3 regions of the Glutamicibacter sp. 363 genome follow, and region 1 is predicted to be linked to each of the others. Evidence: riboswitches for the same ligand, from Rfam matches in the RefSeq annotation. Region 1 holds a riboswitch; each other region holds the start of a gene.
What was found. Region 1 has a riboswitch for S-adenosylmethionine ahead of ACT3UA_RS15030 (acyl-CoA dehydrogenase). Riboswitches for the same ligand answer to the same signal wherever they lie in the genome.

Region 1 (3,272 bases):
CGCCGGATTCCTTGTTGTTCTGCACCGCGTCCTCTTCCCACGAGCCTTCGAGCAGCTTGTAGACCACTTCGAGGTACTCATCGGCGTGGTTGTAGCGCTCGTCGTGCTCCATCTGGTCTTCTTGGCCCATGTTTCGGGCGGCCGACGGCAGGTAGCCGGTGACCACATTCCAGCCCACGCGGCCATTGGTCAGGTGGTCCAGGGTGGCCAGGCGGCGCGCGAAGGCATAAGGGTGCTCATAGGCGGTACCCGCGGTGACGCCGAAGCCGAGGTTCTCGGTGACCGCGGCCATCGCGGAGACGAGCATCATCGGGTCGTTGACCGGCGCCTGTGCACCGCTGCGCAGCGGAGTTTCGTTGGTGCCCTTGTAGACGTCGTAGGTGCCCAGCACGTCGGCGAGGAACAGCCCGTCGAATTTGCCCTTTTCCAGCACCTTGGCCAGGTGGGTCCAGTAGCCCAGGGTGTTGTAGGTCGACGCCTTGTCATCCGGGTGGCGCCAGAGGCCCGGCGACTGGTGCACTACGCAGTTCATATCAAAGGCGTTAAAAAGGATTTCGCGCTTGTTCTCGCTCATTGGTGTGCCCCTATCCATAGAAGAAATCTGGTAAGTCTAAAAATCAGTGTTCGAAGAGTGTTGCCTAGCTGCCGGAGAACCGGTTTGCTCCGGTTACCGTGCCGGTGACGGACAGCCGTTGGGGCTGCACGCCGTTGATCTCGTAGTCCCCCACGATGCGCGCCTTGTAGATCGCCGGATTGTGCGTCGCGATGGTGCGGGCGTTGCGCCAGTGGCGGTCCATATTGCAGCTATTGCGGGTGGAGGATGCACCCAGCGCGTCGAAGAGCTTGCTGGTCGCACCGATGACCAGCGGCTGCACGATCGTCTGGGCGCGGTTGGCCGCCAGTTCGCACACGGCAAAGCGCTCCTCGGCATTCAGGTTCGCATCTGCCATGGCTGATTCGACCTCCAGCACCGCGCCCATGACCACGGACTCCGCGGCGAAGATTTCGGCGGAGACCTCGCCGACGAGCTGCAATACCTGCGGTTCGCGGTGCACCGGAACTCCGGTGCCGGTGCTGAAACTGCGGGTACGCGCCTGCACCGAGGAGCGCAGGTCGTTCAGTGCCGCGCGTCCGATTCCGGCCTGTACCGCCATGAGCACGAGTTGGAAGATCGCGGCTTCCGGATCCGTGGGGTCCTCCGGCATGAAGGTGTCCACCGGAACTTCGTGGAATTCGGTGCTGCCGGTACCGGTGAGCTGTTGGCCGAAACCGTCCCAGTCATCGAGGATTTTCACGCCGCTGTGCTGGGTGGAAACTACCGCGATCTGGCGCCCTGGGAGTTGCGGGTGCGCCACCGCTACGGTGGTCCAGTCGGCGAAGATGGTGCCGGTGCAATAGAACTTCCGCCCGTTGACCAGCCAGCGCGACCCCTCCTCGGTGACCTTGGTGTTGAGCAACCCGAGGGCGTTGCCGCCTTCCTCGGTGTAGGCGTTGCCCACGATCTGCCCGGAGCTGATCCGGGCAACCCATTTGCTGCGGAGCTGCGCATCTTCCAGGCGCACCGCGTTTTCCACGAAGGCAATATGCGCGCGCCATAGCTGGGCCACATGCGAGTCCGCCTCGGCTAATTCGATGAGCAGCCGGAAGACATCGCTCAAGCGTGCCCCGTGGCCGCCGTCGGCGACCGGCAGGCGCAGCGCACCGAAGCGCTCGCGGTTCAGCAAGCCAACCTGTTCAAATGGCAGGATCCGCTGCCGGTCGCGTTCTCTTGCACCCGAGGCGATCTGCGCGAATACCGGACGGAAAATGCCGGCAAGCCGTTCATACTGCTCGTCAGCGCCGGGGCCCGGGGTGATCTTCAGCAGCTGCCGGGTAGGAAGTTCTTGTGGAAGGTCGTCAAGCCCCACCGCGCTACCCGCAATAGACGGGTCGCTGAGCGCATTAAAGTCGCCAGCGGGATCGCCAAATGACATCGGAAGTCCTCAATTCTTTCCATCGGTCCTGGCTGTAGCACCGTCCCGCGCCAATATTTGGTGGGTGGTTGCTGCGACGTCGACGAGCCAGATCTCTCGGTCGCTCTGGATGGTTCGTAATCATTTGTAGCCTGAGGTTTACATCGCCATCAACCCGGTTAGTCACATTTCGTCGTGTGCGGATGGAGATTGAAATGCATCAAGGACAGCACTTGCCTAGCGAGGTCGAACGCAATACCTAGCGTTTAGCGATTTTTCGGCCAAATACGCGATTGATGAAATAAAAATCGAAACATCACGATGATGTGACGCATCTATCGAATATTTTTCATGTTACGAAAGATTTGCATTGAAATCGTTCGAAGGCCTGTAATAGTCGTGTAACCATCCCGAGCGGCTAAGAGATCTGGCTCTGTGACGCCGCAGCAACCACCACACACGGTTAATAAACCAAACGGTGTCCGGTGCTACCGCCAGGAACGATGGAGATGAAAATGACTACAGCCTTTGCCTTGCCCGAGACCGTCCAAAGCGCAACGGCGCTCGACGTGGAGTTCCTCGAGCTATCGCGTACTTTCACCGCCAAGAAGGAAAGCAACACGGTGCTTCGCGACGTGAATCTGCGCCTCGAAGCGGGCCAGATTGTTGCAATTCTCGGCGCAAGCGGTTGCGGCAAATCCACTCTCTTGCGGGCGGCCTCCGGCCTGGACCGCCCCTCCACCGGGTCGGTGGTCATCGGAAGCCGCGCCGTGACGGGGATAGATGAGCGGTGCGCCGTTGCATTCCAGGAACCACGGCTATTGCCTTGGCGCTCGGTCCGAGACAACGTGTCCATCGGCCTTGCGCCGGGAACCGACAAGCAATCCGGGCGCCAGCTGATCGCCGAGCTGCTGGAGCTGACCGGCTTGAGCCACGCAGCAGATCTGCGCCCACGTGAAATTTCCGGGGGCATGGCTCAGCGGGTTTCGCTTGCTCGCGCGTTGGCCCGGCGCCCGGGCGTCCTGCTTCTCGACGAACCCTTTGGTGCGCTCGATGCGCTGACCCGAATGAAAATGCAGGATCTGCTGCTGGCCATCCATAAGTCTTTCCCGACTACCGTGCTGCTGGTGACCCACGACGTCGATGAGGCGCTGACTCTCGCCGACCGCATCGTCGTGCTGGGCCGACCCGAGGGCCAGGCCTCGGCGACTGTGATCGAGGATCGAGTCCTGTCCGCGGCGCACCCGCGCAGCCATACGAGCAGCGAATTCGTCGCCCACCGCACAGCGCTGCTGAGCCTGCTCGGCGTTGATCCGACGA
Region 2 (3,272 bases), on a different contig from region 1:
GAGTAGTACTTGGTGCCGTTGACCAGGAACCCTCCTGCGCCATCCGGGGTGACCTTGGTGATCACCTCGCCGACCTTCACGGTGCCGATCTCGGTCCAGGAGTTCCCCACCAGCTCCCCCGCGGCGAAGCGGGCCAGCCATTTGTCGCGGCCCGGCCCCGGAGCGGCGACCAGGCGGTCCTCGACGAAGGCGAAGTGCGCGCGCAAGGCCTGAGCGATGCTGGAGTCCGCGGCGGCCAACTCCACGAGCAATTCGAAGAGCTCGGCCAGGGTGGCCCCTGCCCCGCCGTGGGAGATCGGGACGCGCAATGCGCCGAAGCCAGCGGCGGCCAGCTCGGCCACCTGCTGGTGCGGCAGTTCTCCGCTCCGGTCGCGTTCGGCGGCGCCGTCGGCGATCTTTGCAAAGTGCGGGGCGAAGCGTTCCTTGAGTTGGGCAAGGCGATTGCGCGAGATGGCAAGTGCAGTCATCAGTTCGGTCCAATCCGTGGGTGGGGGTGAGGTTTAGGTGTAGAGCGAGAGCGGCTGGGTTTCCCCGCGCAGGAAGTACGCGCCGACCTCGATCTTCTTGTAGTCCACCGGGTCATGCAGCGAGTGGGTGCGCACATTGCGCCAGAACAGATCCAGGCCCACATCATTGTGCGTCGAGGAGGAACCGGTGACCTCGAAGATGCGGTTGGCGACCTCCACGCCGATCTCGGTGGAGACCACCTTGGCTTCGGCGATTTCCACCGCCAGCGCTGCGCGTTCAGGCTGGGTGACATTCCCGGCCTTGGCCAGCAGCGCATCGAACTTGCGGCCGAGCTTCTCGGTCAGGGCGGCCACCGCGGCGGTGCGCGCCTTCAGCTCGCCCACGGTGCGCTGGAAGACGACGTCCTGCGAGTAGGTCACCGCCGCCGAGAGGAACCAGGCGTTCTTGCGGCCCAGCAGGATCTGCTTGCCGCGGGCCAACGCGCCCTCGGCAATGCCCAGGTAGAAGTTCGCGAAGGCCAGCTGGATCCCGGGGGTGAGCAGGGTGGACACCGGCTCGTCGGTTACCGCCCCGAGCAGATCGGCGGCCTCGATGCGCACGTTGTGGTACTTCAGCGAGTTCGAGGCACTCAAGCGCTGGCCCAGGTAATCCCAGTCATCAACGATTTCCAGCCCTTCCCGGTCGCGCGGGAGGACAAAGGCCAGCACTTCGCCGTGGCGCGCTCCGCTGGCGACTTCGGCGTTCACGACGATCACCTCGCCGACTCCGGAGCCGGTGGAGAAACGCTTGGCTCCGTTCAAGCGGTAGCCATCGCCCTCCGCGGTGAGCGTCAGCTGCGGGTCCACCGGATTCACCGAATCGCCCCAGAGCCAGCCGCCGGCCACGGTGCGCTGCCACCACTCGGCCTGGGTTTCGGCCGGAGCGTAGAAGGCGATGCCGGACTGGTTGATGTAGTGGTAGGCCAGCAGCTGGGAGATGGACCCGTCGGCCGCGGCCAGGATGCGGATGGTTTCAAAGGCGGTGGCCCAATGCGCTCCGGCTCCCCCGAATTCGGCCGGAACCAGCAGGTTCAGCAGACCGGCTTCGCGCAGCAGCTGCACCTCGGCGAAGGGCTGCTCGTTTTTGCGGTCGCGCTCCAGCGCATCGGCGGCCAGTGTGGCCGCGACCTGGCCGGCGATCTCGCGCCAGTGGGCGAGCTCGGCCTCGTCTGCGCTCCCGGTGTAGGGAACGCGGGGCAGTTGCGTGCTCAGTACGGTCATTTTCGTTCTCCCTTAGAGTCTTGCTCCGAAGGAAGCAGAAAGTTGCTTTCTGCTGATCCATCGAACCTGGCGTTAGCACTAGCTGCCGAATGCAGGCTTGCTGCGGCGTCGTCGAGCCAGGTCTCTCAGCCGCTCTGGATGGTTGGTACTTCGAGTGAAACACCGCGGCATGAGCGGATGGAAGGAGCACGTCATCCGACGGAATAGTCGGTCAGAAGTCGTCACAAAGCGAGATTTCCGGCGGACTTGGACCGCCCCGAAGGCGCTGGGACGCCGTCATACTTCTGGAGGTTACGTCATCGGCGATCGGAGAGCTTGATATCCGGATCCAGCATCAATCGACCGGGCACCTGTCAGGGGGATCTCGGTTTCTCAATTAGCCGACAGCGATAAGCGTCAGCGAATGCGGGGGTGGATCATGGATCCAGCGATCAGGCATCCCAGATGGCCGGATTGCCGGTCATTGTTCCCATGCCCGTAATCCTTGCCAGCAAGTCAATGGGGAAAGCTGGGCTGTGCTCGAAGTTGCAGCCTTGCCTATTGCGGCCATCCCGCCAGTTAAACCAATAACCGCGCCATCCACTGATGGCGCGGTTATTGGTTTATGCAGGCTTCTTGGATTTACTAGAGCAGGAATGCCCCGAGGATCCAGACGGTAGCAAATGCGGCGGTGCCCTGGATGGCGGTGGCCACGCTCAAGGTCTTGTAGGCCGTGATCACCGGGATGCGGCTGAGCTGGGAGACCACCCAGAAGTAGGAATCGTTGGCATGCGAGACGACCATCGCGCCGGCGCCAACTGCCAGGACACTGAGCACCATGCCCAGTTCGGAGTCCAGACCGAGGGATCCGAGCATCGGGGCGACCAGCGCCGAGGTGGTCACCATCGACACGGTGGATGAGCCCTGCGCCGACTTCAATGCCGCGGCGATCAGGAATGGCACAGCCAGTCCGAGACCCAAGCCGCTGAGCGAATCGGAGAGGATCGTGGTCAGCTCCGAGGCTGCCAGCACAGCACCAAAGGCTGCGCCGGCACCGGTAATCAGCAGGATGGGCGCCGCGGTGCGCACGGCTTCGTGCATCTGCTCGTTGAAGTCGGCAAGCTTCTTATTGCCGTTCAGCAGCAAGGTCGCGGCGAGCAAACCGAAGATCAGCGCGATCACCGGGGTGCCGATGAAGGACAGTGCTTCCAGTGCGGCGCCTTCGCCGAAGGGATGCGATGGAAGCTTGGCAATCGATGCCGCGCAGATCAAGACCAGCGGAACGAGGATCGGCAGGAAGGCCAAGCCAGGGCTTGGCAGCTTGCCGAAGCTTGCACGCAGCTGCTCGTAATCGAGCTCGGAGATGTCGTTCTCATCCTCGGATGGCAGCGGAGTCCACGTGGACTTGTTGAAGCGGCTGGCATAGAACAGCCCGGCCATGGCCGAGACCACTGCCACCGGCAGGCCGATGGCGATGATCAATCCGAGGTTGTCGGCGATGCCGATGGACTCGGCGGCTGCCAGCGGTCCTGGGGTCGGCGGGACCATGGTGTGGGTGGCATACAG
Region 3 (3,272 bases), on a different contig from region 1:
TTCGACAGCATCATGCCGCCAAGAACCGACATTTCGGCAGGAATATCCTGCGGCGGGGTGCGACCCGCTTCCGAACCCTGACTCTCGTAGACCGGCTCCGCGCTCATAACTGACACTTCCATCCCCTATTGACCCTCTGGGAAATACCCTTGTGCCATGATGGCAACACTCAAGCATGTCACCGCCAACCGACGTTATCGTGTCGGCGGTACCTGTGGATATATCAGTCCCAAAGCCAACAGTAGGTCTCTTATCCATAGCCGCAAACTCTGTTATCCACAAGATCTGTGGATAATCCCCCTCTAGCTGTGGATGACCCTGTGTGCGACTTGGGGAGAAGCTTGTGGATTACCCCACTTAAGTTGCGCTAATGACTATCTGACTTGGAGTTTGTTGTTTGCACACCTGTGGATAGAAAGTTAATTTCTTTGTAGAGTCAACCTTCGCAAATGACGTTATCCACAGCATAACTCGCGGGATTCCGGTGTTTTCAACCTGCTGCAACGACTTATCAACGTACCATCCACAGAGGTGTGGATAGTTTTGTGGAAAGAATCTTCGTGAAGAACGCGGTAGTCACCGCTCCAAAAAGCTACTGAAACGTAACTTCGAGGCGAGTAATCCACAATTCGATGCAGAGCACCCCTCTGCGGTCATATGAACTTAACGCGCCCGCGCGGTCCGAGCCCGCCGGGCCAGTTAAACGACTGCGCGCCACATGTCAGCGAAAATGACAGGTGGCGCGAAGCGACGACAACTATTTAGACGAGTTCCGGGACTGGTAACGAGTGAAATCGTGAATCATGGAAAATCGACGGTAAATGCTCGGCGACCTTATGGCCATGGACCTGCAACAGGATGACCCAATGGTCTCCGGCCTCAACCTCACTGTAGATCGTCGTGTCGAGCCACAGCGTTGAGTCATGGATGAACAACGAGCCGTCGTCGCTGGTGTGGGTGTCCACCCCGCGGAATCGATCTCCGCTCTTGGAAGCGATCTGCCCGCAGACCCCTTCATTGCGCTCGCTGAGCACCGAAACGCCGATTCGATTTGCGTCCCGCAGCTTCGGCCAAGTGTTCGAGGTTTTCTGCACGGCAAACATCACCAACGCCGGTTCCAAGGAAACCCCTACGGTGAATGAGGAAGCGACGATTCCCGTCTTTTCCCCGTTGACTTCGGCGCACAGAGTGGCAATTCCCGATGGGTGCTGGGCGAAAACCTTGCGCAGCGTCAGTGCGTCAAGTTCCTGATTCAAAGACATGCCTTGACTTCCTTTGCTTCATGCCCACCGGTACGGCGACGGTCGGCGGCAGGCTAAAGCAGCTTTGACTTGCTCTTACCCGCCGTCGAAGGTTTAACGCCTCGATGTGCGGTACTTGTATCGTGCGGTGTTGCGCGACACCGAATCTTCACCTGGAGCACCCCGCTACCGTATAGAGGGTTGCCGGCCAGCTAGCCAGGGCCTTTAGCTGACGCTCATGATTCTGATTAAAACGATATTGGCCTAAGCTCCCGCGCGTCAAACAAATTGCTTCGCAAATCGAAATATTCAACCCAAAATTCGATGAGCCACAAGTATTCGAGGGTCCATTGGAAATTTATTCAATCACCGGAGGGTTCGGATGCGGCTGCGCGGCCCGCTGATACCGCTCCCCTTCGGTGCGATACGAAGCGCCCAGCCTCTTGCATAGCGAACGGATCTTGCTAGCCTGAAACCATGCGGCCTCGAATAGCTGGTAATCCGAAGATCACCGTTTTCCTTGGGATTCTCGCCTGCGCCGCGATGCTCACCGGATGCGCCTCCGAAGCACCGCGCTCCCCCGGCCCCACGTCAAGCAGCAGCGCAGTCGATACCAAGTCGCCCGAACCGCGAAGTATCGCAGCCGAGCTAGCCGCCCCCTGGTCCATGGCCTTCGCCGAAAATACGCTGATCGTTTCGGAACGCGATTCGGGGCGGATCGTGGAAATAGATTCAGCGGGCAAAACCAGGCAGATCATCCGCCTGGACGACGTGGTCCATGGTGGCGAAGGCGGACTGCTTGGGCTGGCCTATCAACAGCCCTACCTTTTCGCATACTCCACCGCAGAAGACGGCAATCGCATCCAGCGATTCGAGCTTTCCGGCGAAAGCGGTGCGCTCGCGCTGAGTCAACCGCGGACGATCCTGTCCGAATTGCCATCGGCAGGAATCCACAACGGGGGGCGTCTAGCCATCGGCCCGGATTCGATGCTCTATGCGACCGTGGGAGACGCTGGAAATGAAGCCTCGGCTCAGGATCTGGAAAGTCTAGGCGGAAAGATTCTGCGGCTGACCATTCAGGGCGAGATCCCCGACGACAACCCATTCCCCGGTTCGCCGGTATTCAGTGTCGGCCATCGCAATCCACAGGGTATCGCTTGGGCTCCCGACGGAACCATGTATGCCAGCGAGTTTGGGCAGAACCGCTGGGATGAATTGAACATTATCGAGCCCGGAGCCAACTACGGCTGGCCGGCGTACGAAGGCATTGCGGAAGATCCCGAATACCGCGACCCGATCCAGCAATGGAGCACGCAGTCCGCGAGCCCCAGCGGCATCGCCATCCACGACGGGGTCCTCTACATCGCCAACCTGCGCGGGGAGCGCCTGCGAGCCGTCGAGCTGAGCGCGCCCGACGATTCCACCGAGCTCCTCGTAGGTGACCACGGGCGCCTGAGAGACGTGAAGGCCAGTGAGACCGGCGAGCTCTGGGTGCTGACGAACAACACCGACGGTCGCGGCACCCCGCATGCGGGTGACGACAGGATTCTCGGCATCTCTCCAGAGGCGCTCCTCGACCGAACTGTCACCCGGCGCTGAATTTCGGCCACTGAACGAATTGATACCGCGTTTCTTGGATTGAACCTGAGGTTCATGCCACCATGAAGGTCGCAAGTGTTTCAGCTCACATACGTATGCTGAAGGAAACCACGGATACGAATCGAAGGATATCGCACACATGGTCTTGACTCAGGCTAACCACTCGGAACTCACACCCCTGCGATTCCTGCAGCGTTCGGCCGAGGTATATGCGTCGAAGACCGCGGTGATCCACGGGACCCGCAGCTACAGCTACGCCGAATTCGAGCGGCGAGTGCAACGCTTCGCCCAGGTCATCAAGGCCCGGATCGCGCCCGGGGACCGCGTCGCGGTGCTGGCGCCGAATACTCCCGAGATGCTCATGGCCCACTACGCGGTACCGCTGGCCGGGGGCGTGCTGATCGCACTGAACACCCGGCTCTCGGCACACGA

Region 2: linked by a shared signal. The riboswitch ahead of ACT3UA_RS17820 (acyl-CoA dehydrogenase family protein) and the one ahead of ACT3UA_RS15030 (acyl-CoA dehydrogenase) in region 1 are both predicted to bind S-adenosylmethionine.
Region 3: linked by a shared signal. The riboswitch ahead of ACT3UA_RS01880 (flavin reductase family protein) and the one ahead of ACT3UA_RS15030 (acyl-CoA dehydrogenase) in region 1 are both predicted to bind S-adenosylmethionine.

What each region holds. Positions count from the first base shown of each region.
Region 1 covers NZ_JBQSYR010000026.1:30,591-33,862, reverse strand. Annotated here, with positions in the region: gene ACT3UA_RS15035 (LLM class flavin-dependent oxidoreductase) at 1-574, opposite strand, end outside; gene ACT3UA_RS15030 (acyl-CoA dehydrogenase) at 639-1,973, opposite strand; SAM riboswitch class I at 1,990-2,089, opposite strand; SAM riboswitch class I at 2,355-2,462, shown strand; gene ACT3UA_RS15025 (ABC transporter ATP-binding protein) at 2,468-3,272, shown strand, end outside.
Region 2 covers NZ_JBQSYR010000043.1:9,799-13,070, forward strand. Annotated here, with positions in the region: gene ACT3UA_RS17815 (acyl-CoA dehydrogenase family protein) at 1-467, opposite strand, end outside; gene ACT3UA_RS17820 (acyl-CoA dehydrogenase family protein) at 501-1,727, opposite strand; SAM riboswitch class I at 1,782-1,872, opposite strand; gene ACT3UA_RS17825 (GntP family permease) at 2,352-3,272, opposite strand, start outside.
Region 3 covers NZ_JBQSYR010000002.1:69,223-72,494, forward strand. Annotated here, with positions in the region: gene dnaB (replicative DNA helicase) at 1-107, opposite strand, end outside; gene ACT3UA_RS01880 (flavin reductase family protein) at 762-1,262, opposite strand; SAM riboswitch class IV at 1,369-1,485, opposite strand; gene ACT3UA_RS01885 (PQQ-dependent sugar dehydrogenase) at 1,719-2,840, shown strand; gene ACT3UA_RS01890 (AMP-binding protein) at 2,980-3,272, shown strand, end outside.